One region of the Mangrovibacter phragmitis genome, then DNA from elsewhere that is predicted to be linked to it. Evidence: predicted binding sites of a transcription regulator. Region 1 holds the regulator's gene; each other region holds the start of a gene.
The links. The regulator Fur, encoded in region 1, represses iron uptake genes when iron is present. The targets are predictions, from matches to a motif close to ATAATAATGAGAACNACTATCAA.
Positions count from the first base shown of each region.

Region 2: gpmA (2,3-diphosphoglycerate-dependent phosphoglycerate mutase) is a predicted target of Fur. The motif match lies at 3,442-3,464, and genes of this name have one in related genera.
Region 3: efeU (iron uptake transporter permease EfeU) is a predicted target of Fur. The motif match lies at 1,266-1,288, and genes of this name have one in related genera.
Region 4: MPHASIOC01_RS25405 (TonB-dependent siderophore receptor) is a predicted target of Fur. The motif match lies at 4,421-4,443, and genes of this name have one in related genera.

Region 1 covers NZ_CP134782.1:4,032,721-4,040,332, forward strand. The annotation lists gene pgm (phosphoglucomutase (alpha-D-glucose-1,6-bisphosphate-dependent)) at 1-1,140, opposite strand, end outside; gene seqA (replication initiation negative regulator SeqA) at 1,165-1,716, opposite strand; gene ybfF (esterase) at 1,902-2,678, shown strand; gene ybfE (LexA regulated protein) at 2,810-3,100, shown strand; gene fldA (flavodoxin FldA) at 3,258-3,788, shown strand; gene fur (ferric iron uptake transcriptional regulator) at 4,074-4,523, shown strand; partial or broken gene MPHASIOC01_RS19620 (ChiP family protein) at 4,728-4,966, opposite strand; gene MPHASIOC01_RS19625 (LacI family DNA-binding transcriptional regulator) at 4,998-6,002, opposite strand; gene MPHASIOC01_RS19630 (beta-glucoside-specific PTS transporter subunit IIABC) at 6,165-7,612, opposite strand, start outside.
Region 2 covers NZ_CP134782.1:465,042-472,653, reverse strand. The annotation lists gene galT (galactose-1-phosphate uridylyltransferase) at 1-889, shown strand, start outside; gene galK (galactokinase) at 892-2,040, shown strand; gene galM (galactose-1-epimerase) at 2,034-3,074, shown strand; gene gpmA (2,3-diphosphoglycerate-dependent phosphoglycerate mutase) at 3,495-4,247, shown strand; gene aroG (3-deoxy-7-phosphoheptulonate synthase AroG) at 4,315-5,370, opposite strand; gene zitB (CDF family zinc transporter ZitB) at 5,750-6,694, shown strand; gene nadA (quinolinate synthase NadA) at 6,751-7,612, opposite strand, start outside.
Region 3 covers NZ_CP134782.1:790,590-798,201, forward strand. The annotation lists gene putP (sodium/proline symporter PutP) at 1-1,053, shown strand, start outside; gene efeU (iron uptake transporter permease EfeU) at 1,344-2,177, shown strand; gene efeO (iron uptake system protein EfeO) at 2,219-3,340, shown strand; gene efeB (iron uptake transporter deferrochelatase/peroxidase subunit) at 3,343-4,629, shown strand; gene phoH (phosphate starvation-inducible protein PhoH) at 5,204-5,992, shown strand; gene MPHASIOC01_RS03730 (SDR family oxidoreductase) at 6,092-7,000, opposite strand; gene MPHASIOC01_RS03735 (epimerase) at 7,142-7,612, opposite strand, start outside.
Region 4 covers NZ_CP134782.1:5,284,687-5,292,298, forward strand. The annotation lists gene MPHASIOC01_RS25395 (hemin-degrading factor) at 1-569, shown strand, start outside; gene MPHASIOC01_RS25400 (hypothetical protein) at 725-1,570, opposite strand; gene MPHASIOC01_RS25405 (TonB-dependent siderophore receptor) at 2,141-4,225, opposite strand; gene MPHASIOC01_RS25410 (hypothetical protein) at 4,645-4,806, opposite strand; gene MPHASIOC01_RS25415 (diguanylate cyclase regulator RdcB family protein) at 4,775-5,659, opposite strand; gene MPHASIOC01_RS25420 (dynamin family protein) at 5,662-7,612, opposite strand, start outside.

The sequences.
Region 1 (7,612 bases):
CAAACCGTCAACAAACCATTTAAACCCAACCGGCACTTCCACCAACTTACGGCCAAGGGCATCCACAACCCGGTCAATCATGGCTGAAGAAACCAGGGTTTTACCCACAGCGACATCACTACCCCATTGCGGACGATGCTGGAATAAATAATTAATGGCGACAGCAAGGTAATGGTTTGGATTCATCAACCCAACTGGGGTAACAATACCGTGACGGTCATAATCCGGGTCATTCGCAAATGCCAGATCAAATTTATCACGCAGTGCCAGCAGACCGGCCATGGCGCATTCAGAAGAGCAGTCCATGCGGATCACTCCGTCTTTATCCAGGTGCATAAAGCGGAACGTTTGATCAACCTGATCATTAACCAGAGTCAGATTCAGTTTGTAATGCTCAGCAATACGTTTCCAGTATTCAATGCCGGAACCACCCAGTGGATCCACTCCCAGTTTCAGGCCTGCTTTTTGAATAGCGGCCATATCAATGATATCGGCCAGGCCTTCAATGTACGCCTGAACAAGATCAACTTCCTGGACATGCCCACTTGCCAGCGCTTCATCCAGAGCCACGCGCTTAATACCCGCAAGGCCTGTTGCTAATAACGCATTGGCACGTTCTTCAATGAGTTTTGTTACACCGGTGTCTGCCGGGCCACCATTAGGTGGGTTATATTTGATACCACCATCTTCTGGTGGGTTATGCGATGGCGTAATCACAATACCATCAGCCAGCGGGCCACCTTGCTTGTTATGAACCAGAATCGCGTTGGAAACAGCAGGCGTCGGAGTGAAACCGTTATCCTGCTGAACAATGACATCCACACCGTTGGCGGCCAGCACTTCCAGAACAGAAATAAATGCTGGTTCAGAAAGCGCATGCGTATCTTTACCGACATAACACGGCCCGGTAATACCGTTCTGGGCACGGTTTTCTGCAATCGCCTGGGCGATGGCAAGAATATGGCTTTCATTGAAACTATGGCGACCGGCACTACCCCGGTGGCCTGACGTACCAAACTTCACCGCGTGCTCTGGATTACCTGACACAGGTTTCAGTACATAATACTGAGCGGTCAGTTGAGCGACATTAATCAAATCACTCTGCTGCGCAGGTTGCCCTGCTCGAGGATGGTTAGCCATTGCTGGTCCTTTTTGTCACAAGCGTTAAATAGTGCCGCAAACCTTTTCAATCAATTCTGCCGGGAACTGCATCGACTGCATAATATGCTCGACCATGCTACGTTTGCGGCCCGTATTGGTATTCGTGATAACCCAATAAGGGGTATCGGGAACTTGCTTAGGTTTAGTCTGATTACCATTCTTCAATAAGGTTTGCTCATTAACCGCAAAATACACCCGGGTGCGCCCATGTAAAGACTCCGTTGCCTGAGCAAATGTGGAAGAATCCAGAGAGTAGAGCGTTGAAAGCACCAGCATGAAGCGGTTAACCGCTTTCTTTTGCTCCGCATATTCATCTGACAGCAGTAATTCACGCATTGCCCGTACTTTATCTTTCGGTTTTTCTGGCGCTTTTTCAATACGTGAAACAGGAACACTGCTGTTCGTTGAAATTGTAGAAGAGGACAGCGCAACAGGTTGCTGACCAGAAGAGAGTTTCAGCATACGCCGCAAAATGTCTGACGCGCTTTCACCAATATGCAGTGTGTGGCTCGCAATGTAGCGATACAGCTCGTCATCAACTTCAATCGTTTTCATTTTAATCCAGTTACATATCTTTTCTGAATACAAATCATTGGGATTATAGAGTCAAAACCCAATGGCGAATAGCATCAACCCGGGATGGTGTCAAAAGTCAGAATTAACTGTAACCCTTGCAGCCGGATGGCAGAATAGCCAACATAATACTCTATTCCTGAGACAGCGAAAAAAAGAAGTTTTCTATGAAATTACACGCTCGCCTGCAATCTGCTCAACAAATGACTAACAATCCACCGATTGTGCTTATCCATGGATTATTCGGTACGCTGGACAATTTGGGGGTTCTGGCAAGAGACCTTGTGAAGGACCACGACGTACTGCAAATAGACTTACGCAACCATGGCTTGTCTGCACGCAGCGACACCATGACCTGGCCTGCTATGGCTCAGGATGTACTGGATACGCTGGACGAACAGCATATAGACCGGGCGATTTTCATCGGCCATTCAATGGGCGGCAAAACCGCAATGGCGGTGACACAACAAGCACCAAACCGGGTTGAAAAACTGATCGCTATTGATATAGCCCCGGTCGATTATCACGTTCGCCGCCATGACACTATTTTTGCCGCTATAGACGCCGTCAATGCAGCCGGTGTCACTACCCGGCAAGATGCAGCAACCGTGATGCGTAACATTATCGATGAGGAAGGTGTTATTCAGTTTTTGCTGAAATCCTTTGTTAATGGTGAGTGGCGTTTTAATGTCCCGGTACTCAAAGCGCAATACAGCAATATTGTCGGCTGGGAAACCGTCGCGCCATGGCCGCACCCGGCACTCTTTATCAGCGGCGGGCAGTCACCTTATATTCAGGAACAGTATCGTGAAACACTGCTGGCTCAATTTCCTTGTGCCAAAGCCTGGGTGGTTGCAGGTGCCGGTCATTGGGTTCATGCGGAAAAACCCGATGCAGTCATCCGCGCGATTCGCCGTTTTCTTAACCCCGCAGACCAAAACTGATTAAAAAGCCGCCGACTGGCTGGCAAATGTGGCTTTCGCGTTGGCGCGTCATGTTGCCTGATGTATCATGGCGCGCTGTAATGCGCCCGAGCACGTTGCTCAAGCCACCTGTTTTCCTCACTATTCTAATCATGGCAAAAGAACAAACGGACCGTACGACATTAGATCTGTTCGCGGATGAACGCCGTCCGGGTCGCCCGAAAACAAATCCACTGTCACGTCACGAACAATTGCGTATTAATAAACGCAACCAGCTTAAACGCGATAAGGTTCGTGGGCTTAAGCGTGTGGAATTAAAATTGAATGCCGATGCGGTAGATGCGCTGAATGAGCTGGCGCAGGTGCGTAACATGAGCCGAAGCGAACTTATTGAAGAGATGTTGATGGCTCAGTTAGATAACACAAAACCCGGTCATATATAATCCACGCATTCCCGGCCAGTTTTTCCTTTTCATGTAGCAGCGTGTGCACCCGGTAGTGATAGCTGTTTCCGCATGGGAAGCTGTTCTGCTATCATTGCCTTATCTGTGGACAAACTCACGCCACCATAACATTAAGTTTCAAGAGGTTATTAAACTCATGGCGATCGTAGGCATTTTTTTCGGCAGCGACACCGGCAACACTGAAAACATTGCAAAAAGCATTCAAAAACAGCTTGGTAAAGATGTTGCTGAAGTGCACGACATAGCCAAGAGCAGCAAAGAAGATATTGAAGCCTTTGATATTCTGCTGCTTGGTATCCCAACCTGGTATTACGGTGAAGCACAGTGTGACTGGGATGATTTTTTCCCTACACTGGAAGAAATTGATTTTACGGGTAAATTGGTAGCCCTGTTCGGTTGCGGTGATCAGGAAGATTACGCCGAATATTTTTGTGACGCCCTTGGCACAATGCGTGACATTATCGAACCGCGTGGTGCGGTTATCGTCGGCCACTGGCCAACTGCCGGGTATCATTTTGAAGCCTCGAAGGGTTTGGCAGATGACGACCACTTTGTCGGCCTGGCTATTGATGAAGACCGTCAGCCAGAGTTGACAGCTGAGCGTGTTGAAAAATGGGTTAAGCAAGTTTCTGAAGAAATGCAGCTCGATAGCATTATTAATGCCTGATAATTCAACGGCGCAACTATATTGCGCCGGATTGATAGGTAAAACCGATAAAAATAATTGCTACATTTTTTTAACTTTTTCACGTTAGCGCTGTACAATGATCCAGTTGACAGCATGTTTTTTTGGTAAATGTGCCAGTGCTGTCAGATTATTATTTTTCAATTTTGCTGGAGACTTGCGGTTTTCTTTAGGGAGTGTCAAACCTATAATGAGACGCATTAACTTTAGCGTATTACGTCGTATGCCCATTCACGGGTACTTTGCAAGCAACAGGACATATTCCGCATGACTGACAATAATACCGCATTAAAGAAGGCAGGCCTGAAAGTCACGCTTCCCCGGTTAAAAATCCTGGAAGTGTTGCAGGAGCCGGACAATCACCATGTCAGCGCGGAAGATTTATATAAGCGACTGATTGACATGGGAGAGGAGATTGGTCTTGCTACCGTGTATCGTGTGCTCAATCAGTTTGATGACGCCGGTATCGTTACACGCCATAACTTCGAAGGCGGCAAATCGGTATTCGAACTGACGCAGCAGCACCATCATGACCATCTGATTTGCCTGGACTGCGGTAAAGTTATTGAGTTCAGCGATGATTCTATCGAAGCTCGCCAGCGTGAAATTGCTACCAGCCATGGTATTCGCCTGACAAACCACAGTCTGTACCTCTATGGTCATTGCGCTGAAGGCGATTGCCGTGATGATGAACATGCACACGAAGGCACCAAATAATCGGGTGTACCCGTAAGCCTGTGTAATGTGACATCAACAAAAGCCAGGCTTAATACCTGGTTTTTTTGTCAGTGAGCTTTGTTCCGCTGGCAGGGCTTCCATCTCCCACAAGCGAATCAGCATTACTTAGCAATAACGCCCCTGCTGGTACGCGCTTGCCATCCGGGCTCACAGCGCGCACCGGCACATTACCGCTGACACAGAGCCGTATTTAAACTTTGCCGCTGCTTTACACAGGCGGATACCACTCTTATCGCCGCGCCAGTCTTCCTTGTATGCTTTATTGCCTGATAACAAGCAATTTCATTGGAGTGACCGCTTTCAGGGGACTCCGCCATTTCAATTGCGGTAAAAACCGCAAGCTCCAGGCCGAACATTTCGGCGAGATAACCGGACTGAAAATCCAGATTTGTGTTCCCTGTTGTGTGAGACAAATTGGTTTTGCAGTCAGAAAAGTGAAAACAACCAGACAGGTTAATTGAGGTTCTTTACTGAATCGCGAATGACCAGTTCACCGGGTAAACTCACGCAAGATTTATCTGTATGCGGTGAGATACCTAACAAACGTTCAACGGCCAGTTTGACCATGTCAGTCAAGGGGATTTTAATGGTGGTGAGTGCAGGAGAAACAAAACCGCCAATGCGCGAATCATCAAACCCGGCAACAGAAATATCGCCAGGCACCGCAATTCCCGCCTCTTGCAGCGCTTTCATGGCCCCTAATGCCATATCATCATTACCGGCAAGGATCAGGCTAAAGGGAACTGCCTGCTCAATCAGTTGCCGTGCAGCGGCATAACCACTTTCCATACTCCAGTCACCGGCCACTGCCAGAGCAGGTTCAGGAGTAAGACCCTGTTCAGATAACGCATCTAAATACGCCTGATAACGCATAATATTGGTTGGAGACCCATTCCTGCCGCTTATCCAGGCGATGTTGCGGTGCCCCATATCCAGAATAAAGGCCATCATCATTCGGGCACATTGATAGTGCAGGACGCTGATAGCGCATTCAGGATGGCGGGGTAATGTGCGGTTGAGAACAATAACAGGAACCGGGCTGGTATCAATAATCGCATCCAGTTCATCAGGAGTGAGGTATTGCGGGTAAACCATAATACCAGCGCATTTCATGCGCACCAGGTAATCAATAGCCGCCGTTTCATCTTCTGCTGAGTGCTTACCATCGGCAAAAATAAGCTGATGCTGGTATTGTTCGCTCCAGGTTGCTGCACCATAAATTAGTGTTGAGAAATAAGGGCCATTGTATAAAGCATTGGTCATCACAAAACCCACTAACCGTGTTTTCTGCGTCGCCAGTTGCTGGGCCAACAAATTAGGCCGGTAGCCAGTTTCTTCAATGGCTTTAAACACCAGGCGTTTAATTTCATCACTGACGATGTCTTTACCATTCAACACCCGGGACACGGTAGATTTAGATACCCCGGCGGCTTTCGCGACATCCAGCATTTTTACCATTGAAAAACGACTCCCCAAATTATCTACGGCCTGAAAGGCAGGTTAGCCTGAGCCCTGAAAACTGGCAGATGTATTCAGGGCTACACGACTGTAATGGGTTTCGCGTGCCGTTTCAATTTTGCGGCAACAAGAGTGGGGCCAGTAATGCTGGACCCCGAGTATTTAAGCAACAGAAAATAAAGGGTTACCGCTATCAACCCTGCCCGACTGCTGGTGAAATAGCAAAGCATGTTCATCGCTGTTCACCACCAGTACCGGCGTCGTAATGTCATAGCCCGCTTCAATTACCTTTTCTTTATCGAACTGAATCAACGGGGTACCGGCGGTCACATAGTCACCTGTTTTAACCAGCGTGGTGAAATGTGCGCCCTGGAGCTTCACTGTATCAAGGCCCACATGAATAAGTAGTTCAGCACCATTCGCGCACAGCATCCCGACAGCATGTTGAGAGTCAATGACCGAAGCCACTTCCCCATCGCAGGGGGCAACAATGACGCCGTTGTCAGGTAAAATAGCAATGCCATCACCCAGCAGCTTGCTGGCAAAGGTTTCATCGTTAACCTGGCTCAGGGAAACCAGCGTCCCTGAAACCGGGCTATTTAAAACCAGTTCACTGGGCACATGTTCTTTAGCGTGTGGTTCTGGCGCGTTTTGTTTATTTTCCGGCATTTCCGGTTCCGTAAAGCTCACCATAAACACCAGAGCGAAAGTCACCGCCACTGTCACGCCAAGCCCCACCAGCTCACCAATGAACGACTGGGGGTTTTCCGGGCTGATAGCATTCATAATGGTCAGCAACCCCGGGAGCCCGGCATACGCGTAGTAATAACTGCCAAAGAAACTGGCGACGCATGCCCCAGTAGCCCCACCGATACAGCCGCAAATAAACGGTTTTTTCAGGCGTAAAGTGACACCATAAATCGCGGGTTCAGTAATGCCAAACACCCCGGTTAACCCGGCAGACCAGGAAACCGTACGGAATGCGGCCTGGCGGGTTTTCATCGCACAGGCAAAGGCTGCAGCCATTTGCGCCACAACAGCCATCGTCTGGAACGCCTGGAAAGAGTCACGGCCATACATATCAAAGTTAGCCATGATGACAGGAGTAATCCCCCAATGGACACCGAAAATAACAATAACCTGCCATACACCGCCTATCACCGCCGCAGCCAGTGGTGGGGCCGCATTGAACAGCCAGTTATAGCCATGTGCAATACCATTTGCCAGCCCCGCCGTCACAGGCCCAATCACCACCAGCGTTAAAGGAACCATAACAACAACACAAACTAATGGTGTGAATAGCGGAGCCACCACATCAGGTAAAGCTCGTAATACCAGGCGCTCCAGGTGCGCCAGCCCCCAAACCAGAAACAGCGGCGGTAACACAGATGAGGTATAAACTGTCTTCGCTAACGGAATACCGAGGAAAGTAAAGCCTTCGCCACTGGCTATTTTTCCGGCAATAACTGCCCAGTCCGGGTTGATTAATGCACAGCAGCACAACACGGCGATATAGGTATTGCACTTAAAATGTTTTGCGGCCGTTATCGCAATGAAAACCGGCAGAAATGCAAACGGTGTCCATGAGATAAAATTCAGTACGCCAAAAG
Region 2 (7,612 bases), 2.2 Mb from region 1:
TCTGTGCCCGGGTAATACCCGGGTAACAGGCGATACCAACCCGAACTACACCGGGACGCATGTTTTTACAAATGATTTTGCCGCGCTGATGCCCAATACACCCGATGCAGCGGAAAACCCAGGCTCTCTGTTTCGTTGCCAGAGTGCCCGAGGTACCAGCCGGGTTATCTGTTTTTCGCCTGATCACAGCAAAACCCTGCCGGAACTGACACTGGAAGCTCTGGAAGGGGTTATCCGTACCTGGCAGGAACAAACCGCAGACCTGGGCCGCACTTATCCCTGGGTTCAGGTTTTCGAAAACAAAGGGGCCGCCATGGGCTGCTCTAATCCGCATCCACATGGGCAGGTGTGGGCGAACAGTTTCCTGCCCAATGAAGCAGCGCGTGAAGATGAGCACCAACGGACCTGGCTTACCCAACATGGTTCCTCCATGCTTGTCGACTATGCCCGGCAGGAAATGAATGATGGCAGCCGTACCGTTGTGGAAACACAACACTGGCTGGCAGTTGTGCCGTACTGGGCGGCCTGGCCATTTGAAACCCTGTTACTGCCGAAAGCGCCGACACAGCGCCTGACAGATTTATCGCCTGAACAACACAAAGACCTGACTGTTGCACTGAAAAAGCTGACCAGCCGCTATGACAACTTATTCCAGTGCTCTTTCCCGTATTCCATGGGCTGGCATGGCGCGCCATTTAATGGCGAAGACAACTCCCACTGGCAGTTGCATGCTCACTTTTACCCACCACTGTTACGCTCAGCAACAGTACGCAAATTTATGGTGGGTTACGAAATGCTGGCGGAAACTCAGCGCGATTTAACTGCCGAGCAGGCTGCCGAGCGCCTGCGGGCAGTCAGTGATATCCATTTTCGCGAATCAGGAGAATAACAATGAGTCTGAAAGAGAACACCCTGGCCCTTTTTACTGAATTTTTTGGCTACCCGGCAAAAGAAACTATCCAGGCTCCGGGTCGTGTGAACCTGATTGGTGAACACACTGACTACAACGATGGTTTTGTTTTGCCTTGTGCAATTGATTACCAGACTGTTATCAGTTGCGCTCCCCGCGATGACCGTATCGTGCGTGTTATTGCCGCAGATTACGATAATCAGCGTGATGAGTTTTCCCTTGATGAGCCTATTCTGAGCCACCCGGACCAGCAGTGGTCTAATTATGTTCGTGGGGTCGTTAAGCATTTGCAAAAACGTAATAACGGGTTCGGCGGCGCCGACCTTGTGATTAGCGGTAATGTCCCTCAGGGCGCTGGTTTGAGTTCATCAGCCTCTCTGGAGGTGGCTGTGGGCAAAGTCTTCCAGCAACTGTACCACCTGCCACTCGACGGCGCGCAACTGGCGCTGAATGGGCAGGAAGCTGAAAACCAGTTTGTGGGCTGTAACTGCGGCATTATGGACCAGTTGATTTCGGCGCTGGGCAAGCATGACCATGCATTGCTTATCGACTGCCGAAGCCTTGGCACTAAAGCAGTCCCAATGCCAAAAGGTGTGGCAGTTATCATTATCAACAGTAACTTTAAGCGCACACTGGTCGGCAGTGAATACAACACCCGGCGCGAGCAGTGTGAAACGGGTGCCCGCTTCTTCACTCAGAAGGCATTACGGGATGTGAGCCTGGCAACGTTTAATGCCGTAGCCCATGAACTGGATCCGATCGTTGCAAAACGCGTACGCCATGTATTAACCGAGAATGAGCGTACCCTGGCAGCAGCCAATGCGCTGGCAGATGGCGATTTGCAGAAAATGGGTGAGCTGATGGCAGCTTCTCATGCGTCTATGCGTGACGATTTTGAGATAACCGTCCCACAAATTGATACGCTGGTTGATATTGTTAAGGCTGCTATTGGTGATAAAGGTGGCGTGCGTATGACGGGTGGTGGTTTTGGCGGTTGCGTTGTAGCACTGGTGCCTGAAACACTGGTCGATGATGTACGCCAGGCTGTCGCCAGCCAGTACGAAGCGAAAACCGGTATTAAAGAAACCTTTTATGTGTGCAAACCCTCCGAAGGAGCCGGATTATGTTAAGCCAGGATCACGGAATGGCACCGGATGGCCAACCGTTTAAGCTGATAACATTACACAACCAGACAGGCATGGAAGTGATGTTGATGGACTGGGGCGCAACACTCTTGTCGTGCCGCGTTCCGTTGAAAGACGGGCATACCCGAGAAGTGTTGTTGGGCTGCGAAACACCCGAACAGTATACCCATCAGGCAGCCTTTCTGGGTGCATCCATTGGCCGCTATGCGAACCGTATTGACAGCAGCCAGTACACCCATGACAGGCTGACTGTTCACCTGAAACCCAGCCAGGGAGAACACCAACTGCATGGTGGCCCTGAGGGCTTTGATAAGCGCCGCTGGAAAATCGTCAGCCATGACAGTCAGCAGGCGGTTTTACAACTGACCTCACCAGATGGCGATCAGGGCTTCCCTGGCAATCTGACGGCCAGCGTCATTTACCGGGTAACACCGGATAACCGCATTGCCATTATTTACCAGGCTCAGGTTGATAAACCCTGCCCGGTTAACCTGACCAACCATGCCTATTTCAATCTGGATGGTAAAAAAAGCGATATTCGCCAGCACCGCCTGCAACTGTTCGCTGAGCAGTGGTTACCGGTTAACAGCAACGGTATTCCATCTGGTGAACTGGCGGATGTTCAGCATACTGGTTTTGATTTCCGTGGACCGAAAACAATTGCGGAAGATTTTCTGCGCGATGAAAACCAGGCTGGCGTGAAAGGTTACGATCATGCTTTCCTGCTCACTGCCCGTGGGGACGCCACCCTGCCAGCAGCACATGTCTGGTCTTCAGATAACAAGCTTAAAATGAGTGTGTTTACCTCAGCACCGGCATTACAGTTCTATTCCGGGAACTATCTTGACGGCACACCGGCGCGGCAGTTTACCCACTATGCATCCTTTGAGGGTCTGGCTCTGGAAAGTGAGTTTCTGCCAGACAGCCCCAACCACCCGGAGTGGCCACAACCTGACTGTGTGCTCAAACCGGGTGAAACCTGGCAAAGTATTACAGAGTACCAGTTTACCGCACTGTGACAGGTTAACTACCAGCCTCAGGCCGCTATGCCGTGGTCTGAGGCTGCTATACACCCTACCCAGGTATAAGTCACTGGCATAGATAACCGGTGTAGTTAACGGATGTGGTTAACGATCGGAGTTAACAGATATAGTTAACGGGTATGGTTATCAGTGATGCCCCTCTGATTTTACTGGGGGTGTATCCTTTCAGCAACTCAAGCCGTTTCACCTGGCAACACAAGCAACAAGCTCAATTTTTAAACAAACCGCTGTTTTTAAAACCATTTAGCAGCAAAAGAGCAACCACAGATTCACATCAGCCTTACACTCTGCCAAGAATTTCGCTATGTTTAAGGTTTGGCGTTGCCGCTGGCGCCACCACGGCAATATAATGATAATTGTTATCATTCAATCCCCAGGATTACGAGGAGTAATATTATGGCTGTAACTAAGCTGGTTCTGGTTCGTCACGGTGAAAGTCAGTGGAACCAGGAAAACCGCTTTACTGGCTGGTACGATGTTGACCTGTCTGAAAAAGGTAAAAGCGAAGCCAAAGCGGCAGGTAAACTGCTTAAAGACGAAGGCTATAGTTTCGATTTTGCTTACACCTCTGTGCTGAAACGAGCCATCCACACGCTGTGGAATATCCTGGACGAAGTGGACCAGGCCTGGTTGCCGGTAGAAAAATCATGGAAACTGAATGAACGCCACTATGGTGCGCTGCAGGGGCTGAACAAAGCAGAAACCGCAGAAAAATATGGCGACGAGCAGGTTAAACAGTGGCGTCGTGGTTTTGCGGTTACCCCGCCAGAGCTGACAAAAGACGACGAACGTTTCCCAGGCCATGACCCACGTTATGCCAGCCTGTCGGAAAAAGAGCTGCCGGTAACGGAAAGCCTGGCGCTGACCATTGAGCGTGTTATTCCTTTCTGGACCGAAAGCATCCTGCCACGGATGAAAAGCGGTGAGCGTGTGATTGTTGCTGCTCACGGTAACTCTCTGCGTGCGCTGGTTAAATACCTGGATAACATGAGCGAAGACGAAATCCTGGAGCTGAATATCCCGACAGGTGTTCCGCTGGTTTATGAGTTTGACGAAAACTTTAATCCGATTAAACACTACTACCTGGGCAACGCAGACGAAATCGCAGCGAAAGCAGCGGCTGTTGCCAATCAGGGTAAAGCCAGGTAATAAAAAAACGGTGCCAGTTTTACCCCGGCACCGTATGTTGAAGAAAGCCGCTCACATGAGCGGTTTCTTATTTTGTTCTGCGCGCTTTTACCGCGCCAGCAAGCTGAGTTAACAGGGCTGCAGTATCTTCCCAGCCAATGCAGGCATCAGTGATACTTTTGCCGTACTCCAGTGGTTTACCACTGTCCAGGCTCTGGTTACCTTCAACAAGGTGGCTCTCTACCATCACACCCATAATACCTTTTTCACCACCAGCAATTTGCCCGCAAACATCGGCACATACATCCATTTGCTTTTTAAATTGCTTGCTGGAATTTGCGTGGCTGAAATCAATCATTACTTGCGGTGCCAACCCGGCTTTTTCCAGGCCTTGTTTCACCTGAGCTACATGTTCTGCACTGTAATTTGGTGCTTTGCCGCCGCGTAAAATAATATGGCAGTCACCATTCCCGCTGGTGTTAACGATAGCAGAATGCCCCCATTTAGTGACCGACAAGAAGCAGTGGGGTGCACCAGCTGCATTGATGGCATCAATTGCGACTTTAATTGTACCATCGGTACCATTTTTAAACCCAACCGGGCATGAAAGGCCAGAAGCAAGCTCACGGTGAACCTGAGACTCCGTGGTACGGGCACCAATAGCGCCCCAACTCATCAAGTCTGCCATATATTGCGGTGTGATCATGTCAAGGAACTCACCCGCTGTTGGCAAACCAGTATCGTTAATTTCCAACAGGAGTTTACGGGCAATGCGTAACCCGTCGTTAATCTGATAACTACTGTCCATGTAAGGGTCGTTGATAAGCCCTTTCCAGCCAACAGTGGTGCGCGGTTTTTCAAAATACACCCGCATTACCACTTCCAGTTCCCCTTTCAGGGCTTCACGCATTTCCAACAAACGCGTGGCATAAGCTTGCGCTGCACTGGGATCATGAATTGAGCACGGGCCAATAATCACTAACAGGCGATCGTCCTGGCCGGTGAGAATATTATGGATGGCATTACGGGCACCAGAGACTGTCGCTGCAGCATTATCTGTCGCCGGGAATTTTTCCAGCAATGCTACCGGAGGTAAAAGCTCGTTAATTTCGTTGATACGTAAATCGTCATTCTGATAATTCATGATAATCCCAATAAAAACTGGCTATGCTAATTTTCCTGATTGCAACCCATCCAATCTATCTCTTCACCTGAGTTGTGTAAACGCAATTTTACACTACAGGAACAAAATACCAGCAACACAGCTGACCAGCAGAAAATAAAGTTAAAAAAACCAAATAACACAGCATCATAAGCCAATAAAATCACACCACCAGCATGAAAACATAATTTATCGCCGAATCTCACACAATACACTGAAAAATATAGATAAATTTTAAAATCATCTCAGACTGGAGCCTGGGTTTACAGTTTTATCTGCTGTACCCATTGCAGACCTGAAGCCATAATAGATATATGCAACAAAGACTTCACTGGCTTATCCCTTTACGCTCAGGAGACACATGGCTCATACGCACTCCCATCACCATTCGCACAACGGCAACCATGACAATGAAACTCGCCTGTTCTGTGCGTTTTTAATAACAGCGCTGTTTATGGTGGCTGAAGTTATTGGCGGTTTACTGTCTGGCTCTCTTGCTCTGCTGGCAGATGCCGGGCATATGCTGACCGATGCTGTAGCCCTGTTTATTGCGCTGATGGCTGTGCGAATTGCCCGTCGTTCACCAGCCCTGGGCCATACATTTGGCTGGCTCCGCTTGCCCACTCTTGCCGCGTTTGTTAATGCCATTGCGCTGGTCGTTATCACTGTACTGATTGTCTGGGAAGCGGTGGTACGTTTCTGGCATCCCAGACCCGTTGGCGGCACCATGATGCTCACCATCGCCATTTTGGGGTTACTGGCAAACCTCGCGGCCTTCTGGGTGCTTCATCGTGGTAACAGCGAAAGTAATCTGAACGTGCGTGCCGCTGCACTGCATGTTATGGGGGATTTGCTGGGTTCTGTGGGTGCCATTGTTGCCGCGATTGTGATCATGTGGACAGGATGGACACCGGTAGATCCTATTTTGTCTGTGCTGGTTTCCTGTCTGGTATTGCGCAGTGCCTGGCAGTTACTAAAAGAAAGTGTCAATGAATTAATGGAAGGCGCCCCACGCGATTTGGACATTGCGAAAATGCAAAAAGCCCTGACCCGGGCTTTGCCTGAAGTTCGCCAGGTACATCACGTTCATGTGTGGCTGGTTGGTGAACAGCCACTTCTGACGTTGCATGTACAGGTCATCCCTCCACGGGATCACGACGAACTGCTGGGGCGTATTCACACGTTCCTGCGTGAAAACTACCACATCGCCCATGCCACAGTACAAATGGAATACCAGCCGTGCAGTACAACGCAGTGTGACCTGAATCAGGCGCAGTCAGCCGGAGCGCACCACCACCATCACTAAAACATCACTAATACCAGATTACCTGTGCGCCCGTGTAACATCTCACGGGCGTTAATTCAGGCATTTCCTTTAACAACCTGGTTCAAAGACGCCGCAAATTGCAGCATTCTGTTCAGTGGCAAGAGAGCCTTTTCCCGTAACACAGAGTCAACATGAATTTCATGCTCTGCACCACCCTGCTCCAGCCCGCTGGCAATCGCCCGCAAACCATTCATTGCCATCCATGGGCAGTGAGCACAACTACGGCAGGTTGCACCTTCTCCGGCAGTCGGTGCTTCCAGTAATATTTTTTCCGGGCAGGCCTGCTGCATTTTATAAAAAATGCCGCGGTCAGTTGCTACAATCAGCCTTGGGTGAGGCAATTTACGTGCTGCAGCAATGAGCTGGCTGGTTGAGCCAACAGCGTCTGCCAGGTCAACGATGGCCTGAGGTGACTCAGGGTGAACCAGTACGGCGGCATCCGGGTAGAGTGCCTTCATTTGTAACAACGCCTGGGTTTTAAATTCGTCATGCACAATGCAGGCACCCTGCCAACAAAGAATATCTGCCCCAGTCTGTTTTTGGACATAACGCCCTAAATGACGATCCGGCGCCCAAATGATTTTTTCCCCCAGGCTGTCGAGGTGTTCGATAAGTTCCACCGCAATACTGGATGTTACAACCCAGTCAGCACGCGCTTTAACTGCCGCTGAGGTATTGGCATACACCACTACTGTCCTGTCCGGGTGAGCATCACAGAATGCACTGAATGCATCTTCCGGGCAGCCCAGATCCAGCGAGCACTCTGCGGCAAGCGTTGGCATCAGAACCGTTTTTTCCGGGCTGAGAATTTTTGCCGTCTCTCCCATAAAGCGAACACCTGCAACCAACAGAGTGGAAGCCGGGTGGTTTGCGCCAAAGCGAGCCATTTCCAGTGAG
Region 3 (7,612 bases), 2.5 Mb from region 1:
AGTACCTTTGGGATGAGCTATGAAACCGCACTGTGGGCGGGAGCTGCCGCTACTATTCTCTATACCCTGATTGGGGGCTTCCTGGCAGTAAGCTGGACTGACACTGTTCAGGCATCACTGATGATCTTTGCATTGATCATTACGCCGGTGATTGTGGTGGCGTCTGTTGGTGGCCTGAGTGATTCACTGGAAGTGATTCGCCAGAAGAGCATCGAAAACGTCAATATGCTTAAAGGACTGAATGTTGTTGCCATCATTTCGTTGATGGGCTGGGGGCTTGGGTATTTCGGACAGCCGCATATTCTGGCGCGTTTTATGGCTGCCGATTCACACCACACTATTGTTAAAGCACGCCGTATTGGTATGGCATGGATGATCCTGTGCCTGGCTGGTGCGGTTGCGGTTGGCTTCTTCGGTATTGCTTACTTCCAGAACAACCCGGCTCAGGCAGGGGACGTTAACCAGAATGGTGAGCGCATCTTCATTGCGTTGACGCAAATATTGTTCAACCCCTGGGTTGCCGGGGTGCTGCTCTCAGCCATTCTGGCTGCGGTGATGTCGACATTAAGTTGCCAGTTACTGGTATGTTCCAGTGCGATTACCGAAGACTTGTATAAAGCATTCCTGCGTAAAGGCGCCTCGCAGCGTGAACTGGTCTGGGTAGGGCGGTTGATGGTGCTGGTGGTGGCGTTGGTAGCTATTGCACTGGCGGCAAACCCGCAAAACCGCGTGTTGGGGCTGGTGAGCTATGCCTGGGCTGGTTTTGGCGCGGCATTTGGCCCGGTGGTTCTGTTCTCTGTCATGTGGAACCGTATGACGCGTAACGGCGCGCTGGCCGGGATGATTATTGGCGCTATTACTGTTGTGGTCTGGAAACAGAACGCCTGGCTTGATCTGTACGAAATTATTCCGGGCTTCATTTTTGCAAGTGTCGGGATAGTGGTGTTCAGCCTGCTGGATAAAGCGCCTTCCAGTGCAATGGCAAAACGCTTTGCCGAAGCAGACGCACAGTACAAAGGCGATACACCTGTTTCCCTGCAAACGGACAGCTAATCTACACCACCGCTTTCTCCACTGAGTTCTGGCCCGGCAGCATTTCGCCGGGCCTGTTTTTAGCTGGCTCAGTTCCTCTGTTTTCCTGCTCTCTGATTCCTGCCAGCACGTTAGTTGCAGATAACCACATCGTCAGGGCGAATTTTGTTAAATGACAAAATTTTTCTGCCTCCGGCCAGGTTTTATTAACATTCACACTTGTTTTTTGGTTAAGACTAATGATAATCACTATCAATGCTATTTACTTTTCTTTACTGCAAAGATTCGTTTCTTCACACCGGGAGTGATTCATGTTTGTCCCTTTTTTGATCATGCTGCGCGAAGGGCTGGAAGCCGCCTTGATTGTGAGTCTGATCGCCAGTTATCTGAAACGTACCCAACGTGGAAATTTGCTGGGCGCCATGTGGGCAGGTGTTATCCTGGCGGCCGGGTTGTGCCTGGGGCTGGGTATTGTTATTAACGAAACCACTGGTGAATTTCCACAAAAGCAACAAGAGCTGTTTGAAGCGATTGTTGCGGTGATTGCAGTGGTCATCCTCACCTGGATGGTGTTCTGGATGCGCAAAGTTGCCCGTAACGTCAAAGTCCAGCTTGAGCAGGCGGTTGAAGTGGCGCTGAAAAAACAAAATGGGCAGGGCTGGGCACTCATACTGATGGTGTTTTTCGCTGTGGCGCGCGAAGGACTGGAATCGGTGTTTTTCCTGTTAGCCGCGTTTCAGCAGGACCTGGGTATATGGCCGCCGTTAGGTGCCATGCTCGGCCTGGCTACCGCGGTGATCCTTGGTTTTATGATTTACTGGGGCGGTGTTCGCCTGAACCTCGCCGCGTTCTTTAAGTGGACCAGCCTGTTTATTTTACTGGTCGCTGCAGGGCTGGCTGCTGGGGCCATTCGTGCCTTCCATGAAGCGGGCATCTGGAACTACTTCCAGAATGTCGCATTTGATATGAGCGGCGTGCTCTCCACGCACTCACTGTTTGGCACCTTGCTGGAAGGTATGCTCGGTTACCAGGAAACACCCAGTGTGAGTGAGGTGGTGGTGTACTTCCTCTATTTATTACCAGCACTGTTTTTCTATTTTCTCCCTGCACGCCCGGCAGCTCAACCTGCCCGGAGCACGCGTTAATCTTACTTTTTTGCACACTGACTTTGATAGGGACGGGTTTGATGAAACGTTTTCGACACAGCACTCTGACACTTTCTTTGGCCACGCTGTTTTATTCCGCAACTTCCCTGGCGGCGGATATTCCTCAGGTGAAAGTTACCGTGAACGATAAACAATGTGAGCCAATGAGCATTACGGTAGATGCGGGTAAAACGCAATTCCTTATTCAGAACCACAGCCAGAAAGCACTGGAATGGGAAATCCTGAAGGGAGTGATGGTGGTAGAAGAGCGGGAAAACATTGCCCCGGGCTTTAGCCAGAAAATGACGGCCAACCTGCAACCCGGTGAATATGAAATGACCTGTGGCTTGCTGACCAACCCGAAAGGGAAGCTGACGGTACGGGGAAACGGCGCGGCACAGCCAGTCGCGAAAGATAATATCCTGGCGTTGGGCAACGCTATCACTCAATACAAAGCCTGGGTGACGTCTGAAACTGCGGCGCTGGTTACTGGCACTAAGGCCTTTACCGATGCGGTGAAGGCCGGTGATATAGAGAAAGCACGGGCACTGTATGCGCCAACCCGCCAGCACTATGAGCGCATTGAGCCGATTGCTGAATTGTTCTCTGACCTGGATGGTCGCATTGACGCCCGTGAAGATGACTATGAGAAAAAGGCTGAAGACCCGAAATTCAGTGGGTTCCACCGCCTGGAAAAAGCGCTGTTTGGCGACCATTCCACCAAAGGTATGACCCCGTACGCAGACCAGTTGTATAAAGACGTACTGGATCTGCAAACCCGCATTTCTGAACTGGCATTCCCGCCAGGCAAGGTTGTCGGTGGTGCGGCAGACCTGATTGAAGAAGTGGCCTCCAGCAAAATCAGTGGTGAAGAAGACCGTTACAGCCGCACCGACTTGTGGGATTTCCAGGCCAACGTCGATGGTTCCCAGAAAATTGTCGACCTGTTGCGTCCACAATTGAGCAAAGCAAACCCGGAACTGCTGGCAAAAGTGGATGATAACTTTAAACGAGTGGATACCATTCTGGCGAAATACCGTACCAAAGATGGCTTTGAAAGTTATGAAAAACTGACCGATGCCGACCGCAGGGCACTGAAAGGCCCGATTACCGCACTGGCGGAAGACCTTGCACTGCTGCGTGGCGTACTTGGGCTGGATTAATCATGGCTGATAAACATTTAGCCGCTGGCGCCGAACCCGGGCGTCGGCGCTTACTGAAAGGGCTGGGGATGCTGGGCGGCGCGCTGGCGATGGGCGGTTGCCCTGTGGCTCATGCGGCACCGGCAGCACAACGAGCGGAAAAAACGGCTGATGACGAAGATGCCCGCAAACAGTCGGTGGATTTTTATGGTGAACACCAGGCCGGAATTCTGACTCCACAACAGTCTTCCATCATGCTGGTGGCTTTCGACGTGCTGGCAGTCAACAAAGATGACCTGGTGCGCCTGTTTAAGCTGCTGACCAAACGGATTGCTTTTCTGACCCATGGTGGTTTAGCACCCGCCACGCCAAACCCGCAAATGCCGCCACTGGATTCCGGTATTTTAGGGGCGCATATCTGGCCGGATAACCTGACCATTACTGTTTCAGTTGGCAGTGCATTGTTTGATGAACGCTTTGGCCTGGCGGCACAGAAGCCTAAAAAGCTGCAGGTCATGACCCGTTTCCCCAATGATTCCCTGGATGCGTCTTTATGCCATGGCGATCTGCTGCTGCAGATTTGCGCCAACTCAGTAGATACCGTGGTGCATGCCGTGCGTGACATTATCAAGCACACGCCTGATTTGTTAAGTGTCCGCTGGCGGCGCGACGGTTTTATTGGCGAGCATGCCGCACTGAGCAAAGGGAAGGTGACGCCAGTTAACTTACTGGGCTTTAAAGATGGCACTGGCAACCCGGACAGCAAGAACCAGCCGCTGATGAATGAAGTGATTTGGGTGACACCCGGCCAGCAGGAACCGGCCTGGACTCATGGCGGCAGCTACCAGGCCGTGCGCATCATTCAGTTCCATGTCGAGTTCTGGGACAGAACGCCGCTGCGTGAACAGGAGAACATCTTTGGCCGCGATAAAATCACCGGTGCGCCGTTGGGGATGAAGCATGAGCATGATGTGCCAGATTACGCCAGCGACCCGGAGGGTAAAATTATCCCGCTGGATGCGCATATGCGCCTTGCCAACCCGCGCACAGCGCAAACGCAGGACAGCCTGATGATGCGTCGTGGGTACAGCTATTCCCAGGGGATCACCGGTTCCGGGCAACTGGATATGGGCCTGCTGTTTGTCTGCTACCAGCATGACCTGGAAAAAGGTTTTATCGGGGTACAAAAACGCCTGAATGGTGAGCCGCTGGAAGAGTATATTCGCCCGATTGGCGGTGGTTACTTTTTTGCCCTGCCGGGTGTGGTTGATGCACAGCACTACCTGGCACAGCCACTTCTGGAAGCCTGATTTAAGCCCGCCAGGTTATGCTCTTGTGCCTGAACGCAAGAGTGTAGCCTGGTTTTTATCCCGGTAATGAATACCTTGCTACTTCTCCAGCTAGTTTTGCCATTCGGTCATCAGAATTTACTATGAGTTTTTTACTGTTATAAAACGGTAATATTTCTGTGCAATAACATTCACAGTGAATGGATGTGCTGCAGTAAGTAAAACGTAAAATAAATGTTGCATTTGTAATAGTTTTTGGTGTACTTAAAACATAGCGTAACTCAACGAAGTGCGTTTTTACGCCGGAGATCGCGAATGGTTGTAGCGTCCTGTTATGGACTAAGTTGTAGAAAACACAGCCTTCTTCACAGGCCCGGGGCATCCGACCCGGTAAAAGCCGTCACCCCTGAATACTCCCTGATTTTCAACTCTGAACCTGTTTCCACTGGTCTGCCTTGTACAACATATCGCACGGCAGTACCTGCTCCTCAGGCAATCTATGGCTTACAAGGAAGCCAACAACAAACCTCAACGTTAGTTAAAATCGTGTCTGTGCGCCAGATACGGGAATTGAAACCAACAGAAGGTGCCATCCATGGGAAGACAAAAAGCAGTGATCAAAGCTCGTCGCGAAGCCAAACGTGTGCTCAGACGGGATTCACGCAGCCATAAGCAACGTGAAGAAGAATCGGTCACCTCGCTTGTGCAAATGAGTGGTGTTGAAGCAATTGGCATGGCGCGGGACAGCCGGGACAGTTCGCCAATTGCTGCGCGTAACGACGCTCAGGCGCAGTACCTGCATGCTATTGACAACAAACAGCTGATTTTTGCCACCGGTGAAGCTGGTTGCGGAAAAACCTGGATTAGTGCCGCTAAAGCTGCAGAGGCCCTGGTTCACAAAGAAGTGGACAGGATAATTGTCACCCGCCCGGTATTGCAGGCCGATGAAGACCTCGGCTTCTTGCCAGGGGATATATCAGAGAAGTTCGCACCCTATTTCAGGCCGGTTTACGATGTTCTCGTCCGGCGTCTGGGGGCCTCATTCATGCAGTATTGTTTGCGGCCAGAGATTGGTAAGGTGGAGATTGCGCCCTTCGCCTATATGCGCGGGCGGACGTTTGAAAATGCGTTCGTCATTCTTGATGAAGCGCAGAATGTTACAGCAGCGCAGATGAAAATGTTCCTGACCCGCCTGGGGGAAAATGTCACGGTTATCGTTAACGGGGATGTCACCCAGTGCGATTTACCCCGTGGTGTGGCTTCCGGGTTAAGTGATGCGCTGGCGCGCTTTGCTAACGACGACATGATTGGCGTTGTGCGGTTTGGTAAAGATGACTGTGTGCGTTCTGAGTTGTGCCAACGCACACTGCAGGCTTATGACTAACCCGGAATAACACCCGGTCATCAGCCTGGTAAAACCTCTCCCTGCCGGGAGAGGTTTTTTATACTTTGTGTTTCTTCGGTTGCGAATATGGTCTGCGTTTTAGCGCGCTTCGCCATTAAGCGCCGGTAAGTTCAGGTGTTGTAAATCTGTCAGTAGCCCCGGGCCTGCAGGTAACCAGCCTAATTGTTGTTGTGTCCAGGTGGCGCTTGCAGTCAGGTTCATACCAACAAACATTGCGAACCAGCCAAAATGGGCTTCTGCCTGTTCCGGTGCCAGTGAGGTAAGGGGGAGTGCCAGACGGGCGGCAATGGCTGCTGCCAGCGCATGCATCGCCACACCTTCTTCGGCCACCGCATGGTAGCGTTTACCCGCTTCCCCTTGTTCCAGCACCAGGCGGTATAACCGCGCAACATCTGTCACATGGCAGGCAGAAAAGCGGTTTGAACCATCGCCGGTATATGCCACTGTGCCTTTTTCCAGCGCTAACTGTATCCACGGCGTTAGCAGTCCTTGCTTGTGGGTGTCATGCACCTGAGGAAGGCGCATGACCCGCACATCAATACCCTGTTCCAGTAACTGGTTGCCGGTTTGTTCTGAAATAATGCGTGGGTTTGGGTGGCTGAAATTCTGCACTGTTTCGGTAGCGGGCTGCCCGTTTCCTGCATCACCCAGACCCACGCCAGAAGTAATTATCAGCGGGCGACGGGTGCCCCTGAGTGCACTTCCCAGCGCTTCAATTACCCGCCGGTCTTTCTCACAATTGGCGGCAAAATGGGTGAAATCATGGTCGAACGCGGTGTGAATCACCGCATCAGCCTGGGCAACACCGGGTAGCAGGCTGGCCGGGTCTTCTAAATTTCCCCGCACCACGTCCGCCCCCCTGGCACGCAAAGCCTGCTCGCCATTGTCTGAACGGGCAAGGCCCGTCACCTGATGGCCTGCAGCCAGCAGTTCAGTAACAATCCGGGAACCAATAAACCCTGTGGCACCGGTAAGGAATACACGCATAGTCAGTCTCCTTTATGTTCGAACACTGAGTGTGGCGTGAAATGATATGCGCGAACAGCCGTGAGGTTATCAGGGTATAAGGACTAACAGGTTAAGCCGTAAACGGGAGTAAGGCCTGCCATAACGGCAGGCACAAAGTTGTCAGCCAGGGGTTAATACAGCAAGCCAGTCAGTCAGGTTTTTATCCAGCATATTTCCCCTGAACAAGGCACTGCCTGACACCACACGATCGATACCACTGGCACGCAGACCAGCGACATCCTGCAAAAGCAGTGCGCCATCTACCGCAATGAGCTTATGCTCCCGCGCATTACCCAACAACCGTAGCAAGTCAGCCAGACGCTGTTTCAGCACCGGAACGGCGAGTTTGCTGCCATAACCTGGGTTAACCGCGAGGAGCTGAATCACTTCAACCTGGTCCAGCAGTGGAACCAGTGTTTCCAGTGGTGTGCCCGGGCTCAGGCTGATACCGCGAATCACCGGCATTTCCCCGCCATCCACTGGTACCGTTTGCTCGCCCAGCCAGTGCAATACCGCATGCACATTACCGGGGGATTCGGCTTGTAGCGTAATGCAGTGTGCGCCTGCTGCCACGCAAGCCTGTGCAACGGG
Region 4 (7,612 bases), 1.3 Mb from region 1:
AATGCAGTTTACGCAAACACCGGGAACTGGATCTGCGCCCTTACCCGGTGCCATTACACTCCGGCGCTGTTAATGCACAGGCGCTTGAGCATGAATGGCGCGCAATGACCGATGTTCATCAATTCTTTAGTCTGCTGAAAAATCATGAAGTTTCACGCCAACAGGCATTCCGTGCGGTAGGAGCTGACCTTGCCTGCCTGGTTGATAATGATGCCGTACAACAAATCCTGGTCCAGGCTGAAAAAGCGCAAAATGAGATAATGATTTTTGTCGCCAGCCGGGGTTGCGTGCAAATTTTCACAGGGCCAGTTGACAAGGTGACAGCAGCAAACAAACAACTGCATGTGGCAAATCCGGCATTTTCGTTGCAATTAAATATGCATAACATTGCCGAAACCTGGGTCACACGTAAACCCACCCGGGAAGGATTTGTTACCAGCCTGGAACTGTTTGCTGCTGATGGTACTCAGATAGCACAGCTCTATGGTCAGCGTAGTGAAGGTATGCCAGAACAACTTATCTGGCGGGAACAAATCGATGCTGTGATGAACACGGGCGTTGCAGCGTAAGCAGGAAGAGGCCTGGCCGGATGGTATCCGGCACTCAGGGAAGCAGTGCACCTCACCCGTCAGGCATAAAACAATACACTACGTAGCTCAACCAACACTGCCAGCATCGATTGTCAGTGATAATAAACTGAGCGACGAGTACAGTATGGCTGTAGCTATAATGCCTGCCATTGCTTGCTCAATGCCTGGACATGCATTTGCTCTTCATATTCCAGAGCACCTTTGCCATGTATAGCCGCAGAGAAAGTGCTAAACCAGTCGTCGCTGTTCGTTGTATCACGAGTTAGTTCAAGAAATGCAGTGCGTAACTGTTGATGATGGCTGTTACCTGCCTGTAAGACCGCCAGGTCTGATTCTGCCTGGGCCTGGCTGGCATCATCCCCGCGGGAAGCGGCCAGAGCAATGTCTTGTTTAGCCACAGACTGCCACTCATTGTCCTGGATTGTTACCTTTGCCTGGATAAACTGCTGTACAGTCTGCCGTGCAAGCGGTTGCCAGTCTGCGGCAATATTCTCATCCACCAGCTTATTCAGTTTGGCCTGTGTCATCGCAAGATCCATTGAATCGGTTAACTGGGTCCCGCTACCCGGTACGCTACTCAGTGCAGTGTGCAGTTTTTCAGCCAGTTGATCCGCTGTTATGCCGTCTGCCGCTGCGTAATAAAACCCGGTGAAGCTCACCGCATCAGTTGCCGTAGCCTTATCGGTAAAGAGTGGGTTAGACGAGCTGGGGCTTTTTGCCAGGCGTTGAGATAAAGAAGCCAGGCCATCCAGTTGTTCTGGCGCAATGGCTTCCGCCGATTCAACAGAATAATTCAGCGAAACAGTCACGCCGCTATCCTGCTGCAGAGCTATATCAGCACTGCTACTTACATCTTGTGCACGTTCAGCATCTTTTGTTTTTGTTGAATATCCGGAAGTGGCGCGGCTGGAATTGTCAGACAACGACGACGTCACCGTTATTACGCTCCCGGCGAGTGACTTTGTGAAAAGAGTATTCATCCTTTTTCCCTGAGAATAGACATATACTCGTCTGTTATCGGCACAAAAGCGCAGATGTTTACACGATATTCAAGTAATACTAAAAAAACTGTTTAGCTGGGCATGAGATTTATTCGATTCAGCACGGTACTGAAGAAAAAAATGGTTTACCCTGGAAAACACTTTAGTATCAGAATGATGAATATAGAAACACATATTCCCCAGCCAGTTTTATTTATATTCAAGACCAGGGAAAACATAACAGCCGGGGATCGTGGTAAAAATACTCTGGCTGAAACTACCAAATATAGTAGGCATGAATGGCTGATGTGGAAGCAATAGCAGAAAATCAGGATTAATAATAATAGTTATTATTTACAATGAATGTCAATTTTACAGCACCTGAGATAGCCAGAGTCATATACATGATTTATGTTTCTCTTTAATAAAAACACTGCAGGTACTCTTATTAAAATAACATTATCTATACAGACCCCAAATGCAGATTTATTACCTGTTTTTTTAACAGAGGATAAATAAACCGGCTACATATTTAGGTAGCCGGAGGGATTAAATAAGGCACAGTTAACGTTAGAAATCGTAGGTCATCGATACTTTCAGGGTTCGTGGGTCGCCCTGGAAGATGTAATAACCGTAGCTTTCTACAGAAGACCAGTATTTCTCATTGGTGACGTTTTCAACACCAACACGCCATACCATTTCATTTTTGTCTTCGTTAATACGCATCCGGTAGCGCACACCTAAATCCAGTGTGGTGTAGCTGTCCAGTTTTTTGGTGTTCGCGGCATCGGCATACTGTGAGCCAGTATGGTTGACACGCGCGGTTGCTGTCAGCCCTTCCACATGGGGGATGTCATATTCTGCGCCCAGCACCCCCACAAAACGCGGCACACCAATGGCATCGTTTCCATCGTTGGTGCCACTTTCTGTCTTAGACAGTTCCGGGTCTATCCAGGTGGTGCTGGCATTCAAACGCAGGCCAAGTACTGGCTCACCAAACACATTCAGTTCAATACCACGGTTACGCTGCTCACCATCCAGGCGGGTGTAGTAACCTGAGCCGACATAGTCGTTAATCACTGAAGGTTTTTTGATTTCAAATAATGCGAGGGAACCTCCCACGCGGCCAAAATCCATTTTTACACCCACTTCGTTTTGTTTGGAGTGAATGATGCCCAGGCTTTGGCCGTAATTCAGTGCGCCCACACCAATGGAATCACCTGGTTGTAAAGCTTCGGTATGGTTGGCATACAAAGAAACCGGCTTCCATGGTTTATAAACAACACCATAAGTCGGCATCCAGCGGTTGTCTTCGAAATGCGAGGTTTCCGCTCCGGAGTTATAGTCATAGTTGACCAGAACCACTTTTTGATAGCGAGCACCCAGGGTAAACAGTAATTTATCGTCCAGCACACCCAGCGTATCGCTTAACAGCCAGCCCTGAGTACGGCTACGAATGGTTGGAGCCGGGTCGGAATATTTGCCACCAGAATAGTCTGTGCCTGGCATAGAGACAGACTGCGGGTCGTAGATATTCGTTGTGGCGGTGGGTGACAGCGCCATTTTGTAAGCGGCACGCGTCTGGCTGGTAGATGCCGCATAACCCACGTTAACATTGTGTGACACAAAACCAGTATCGAACTTACTTCGCAGACCTGCCATACCACTGAAAGTATTGATAATGGTATTGGTGTCCATGCGTGAAACTGTGGCATCACCCAGGGTATCCGTCAACGCTGGTGTGGTATATGTCCCGGTTTCATGAGCATGTTGCCCCCCCAATGCTGCATACGCTGTCAGGTGGCCTTCATCGAGCAAATCATACTCTGATTTCACCATACCGAATTCGTTTTCGATATCGCTGTAGCCCCATTTTTGACTGTAATTCGTGGTATGCCCGGGTACTGCCGGAATAAAATCGACACCACTGATATTCACACCATTACGGCTGCCATGGAAGGTTTTCTTCTGGTAACCAAAATCCAGCGAAGAACGCAGGCGGTCACCTTTATAATCCAGCCCAAGCGAAGCCAGAGTGGTACGGCGTTTATCGTTATCTACCGCACCTTCACCTTCACGGTGAACCAGGTTCACACGCGCACCGAACTGGTTGTTATCACCAAACCGGCGGCCCACATCCAGTGTTCCCCCTAATTGGGAATCCGAGGTGTAATCCACGCCAACGCGGGTAACTGGCGTATCTTCTGCACGTTTAGGTTCCAGGTTGATCATGCCGCCGACACCAGAACCGGCCGCACCATTTAATAGTGCGTTCGCGCCTTTGAAAATTTCAACGCGCTCCAGCATTTGGGTATCAACTACCTGGCGAGGAACCACACCAGGCAGGCCTCCCATTGTCATGTCATCGCCATCGAGCGTAAAACCACGAATACGATATGTTTCAGCGAAGTTGCCGTAACCCTGGCTGGACTGCACGCCAGCGTCATTTGCCACGACATCGGCAATGGTATGTGCCTGCTGGTCCTGGACTAATTTAGAGGTATACCCCACTACATTAAAAGGGACATCCATGGCACTTTGCTCACCTAACATTCCCAGACGGCCGCCATTTGCGACTTGCCCGTCCAGATAAGCGGGAACCAGTTCATCGCCACCTGGCTGGAAGGAAGTGTCGGGTGAAGCGGTCACCGTAATGGTGTCTACTTTCTGGGAGTGAGTAGCCCTGGGCTTTGAGGTATTTGTTGACTGGCTGTCCGTTGCTGTGCCCGCAGCAAGTGACGGGAAAATAGCGCTACTGATGAGCAACGCCAATATACAAGGCCCTTTGCCCACACAAGTTGACTGGCGGTTTGACACGGCTTTTCTCTCTTTTTATAAATGATAAGATTTATAATTTTGAGACCGATTATCATTTTTAGTTTGCTAAAATCAAGTCATTCTTTCCTTGCTAAGGATTGAGTATTTTACATAAATGAGAAGAATCAGTGCGTTAGAGGCAGCAAAAAAAAGAAATCTGTTTTCCCGGAAAAAAACACCCGGACAGATATTATATATCCGTAGCTTTAGATTACTGTTGTCGGTTGGTCGTAATGAAAAACGTGAAGAGCCACAATCTAGTGTTCAAAGCCGGGCAACACCGTTAATGCCACCAGATGCCATGGGTTGGGGAAATAAAAACCAGGGTTGTATTTGCCCATACAACAAGGGGCAAACCTGTTTTCCCCTTGTTGCCCACCAAAACTGTTAGTCGACATCTGCCAGGTCAAAGATTTCATCTACCATGCTACCTGCCAGACGGGAAGCAGAGCAAATACGTGGCATACCCAGCGCAATGTTTTGCCAACTTTGCGTCACTGACCATGTAACAGGTTGATACTCTCCATGGCTCCAGTCTCCCAACCAGCTCAGTAGTGCTTTCAGGTCCATCATGCCAGTGGCGGGAGGAAATGTAAGCCACTGATGATAGAAGTGCCGGGTTCGTGCTGATGCACCAATATCATAAGCCAGCTGCGCAACAGCCTGCTCCCGAACCGATTCCAACAGGGAGCGAGAATCTATGGCCTCATGCGCACGGCACACATCGCCAAACAATCCCCAACGCAATTCCTCCAGCGCAATATAACAGCGCGAAGCCGGAGAAAAGCGCTGATAATGCCCGGTACGCCAACGGGCAAACACTTGCTCACAATGAACCTGGGCCTGGTTAAGGCTGTCTGGCTTTTTCAGTTGAGCGTCCAGCCGCTGCTGACGCTGGCTTATCAGAGATTGCAGTTGCAGCAGATGATTTTCTCGCTCATGACCGGGAGGGCAACTGGCACGCAACACCTGGACCCGTGCAGCCAGCGAAGTCAGAGCAAACTGACTCAGTGCCATTTGACTGATAAACCACTGAAGCCAGGCCAGGTTAACATCGCCATGATCCATCGCCATTTCACTGGCATGCAAAACTTGACCGGCAGGGAGTTTCTGGCGAAATACCGCCTGCAGATGCATCCAAAACTGGTTGCTCTGTGGGTGGCGGTAGCGCTCCCGTCGCAGGTCAATATCGCTGGCAAGGTCGACAACAAACTTACCATTAATACACTCCAGCGTTTCTTCTGGTATTTCAATTAATGATGAATACGTCATTATTATTGTTCCGCTTTAAGCAGCGTCTGAATATCTTCCTGCAATAAACGTGTATCTTCCCGAATAAATGTGACTGTTGTGAGGCAGTGCTGTACGCGTTTACGTAACCCTTGTTGTTGTTCATGGCTTTGTTGGCGGGCCAGCATGCAGTGATTCAGGTTGCGCTGAATGGCCTCCAGCGCACCAGTCACCTCGGCAAAAAATGTTGCGAGACACTGGGTAACAGATACATCCAGTTGAGCGTATACCGCCCCCCGCATTTGTTCACAGGCCTGAGTAATATGCTGGATAAGTTTTGTCTGTAGTTCATTAAGGTTAATCACAAACTGGCGAGAATAATCCGTATTCCCCTCCAGTTGATCCGTTGCACCATTAAACCAACGTTGCATTGCGGAACGAATCCCGGTTTGCATTTGTGTATTGACGGTGCGCTGTTCTGTCAACGCATCGGCAAAACAGGAGGCGACACTGGCATCCAGCAACATATTTTGAATATCCGGCAAAGAGAGAGGCTCCTTGACACAAGTGTCAAGCCCGGCACTCAGGCGTTGTTCAATAGGCTCAAGTGTTTGCCGAAAAATCACTGTTAACGTTTGTTTCAGTGTTTCTGCTATTGCAGACAGCGTCGATGCCATATGGCCCTGAGCCCATGTCATGATCGCTTCACAGGAATGGCTTATCTTAAACAGACTGAGTCTTGCCAGATTTTCGGTACCAGAAACCAGCAGCCTTTCTCCCGGGGTAAAATCCGGTTCATGATACAGCAATGAGGGCACTTTTTTCGTTATCATTGCTGGCACAACACCGCGTTCAAAGTAGCTTTTCAGGGCTTCATGAACCCGCTGCTTGCACAGGTCAAGATGATTGCTTATCTGCCCAATCGCCTCTTCCATTTCCATTTGAATGCGTTGGGCAACCTGAGCCTGACACGAATATAAGGTGGAAATATCCAGCTCAAGGCTCTGAATATGCGCCTGCAGGCTGTCATTATCCATATTTAACCCTTGTGCACGCAGAAACAGAAACTCACTGGCAAGACGGGAATAACTATTTAATTTTTGTACTGCCGAGTGCAAGGCAAAAAGTGAGGCCTTCCCATGCGCCGCATCCAGGATGGTGCTAATGGGGCGTTCCAGTAAAGAATCCTCCCAGAGTAGCTGCGCCGCCTGCTCTACATGGGGAATGTTTGCGAGATCAGCCAGTTGCCAGCGACGCCCTAATGCCGCATCGGCAAAATCCTGCACCCAACGATGTTGGTCTGGATTAGGCAGGCAACCATGCTGTTCAATTTCATGTTTTGCCCGGTAAGCGAGGTAACCCCACATTGAAGACACCGGGAAAATATGCTCGGGCGAGATAACCCCACGCATCAAAGAACCCGCTATCAGAGCGCGAATTTGCTTTTCGTCATCGCTATTACGATCTTTTTGATCAAATTTGTTGACCAGCGCATATACAGGCACTTTATCCCCAACCTGTGCCACCACCCGACGCATTTCATCATCGGATATGGACTTAAGTTGAGTGTAATCCAGTACCACCATAACCGCCGAGGCGCGGCTTAATTGTTCTTTTAACATTTGCTGCAAATAAGGCTGGCCAGCTTCGTTAGGCCCCGGTGTATCCAGCAATGTCAACTGACCATAGGGCGTTTCCTGCTCAGACAGGTGAACAAACTCCACCTCAATCACAGGAATATGTTCAATCGCAGTATACGCAGCAAAAGGAAAATCAATATTGAGTACCTGAGACAACCGTACCAGGTCATTCAGGCTTTTCAGGCAGTAAAAGATAGGCTGGGCACCCAGATAGTGCCGTTCAAATCCCTGCTTATCAATAATGCGCTGAATCAGGGTTTCCATATCGTGGTCTATTTCCAGACGCTCTTCCAGCGCTTGCCGGTCTGAGTGTACCAGGCAGGTGTGTAAATTCTCCATCAATGCTTCAATGGGC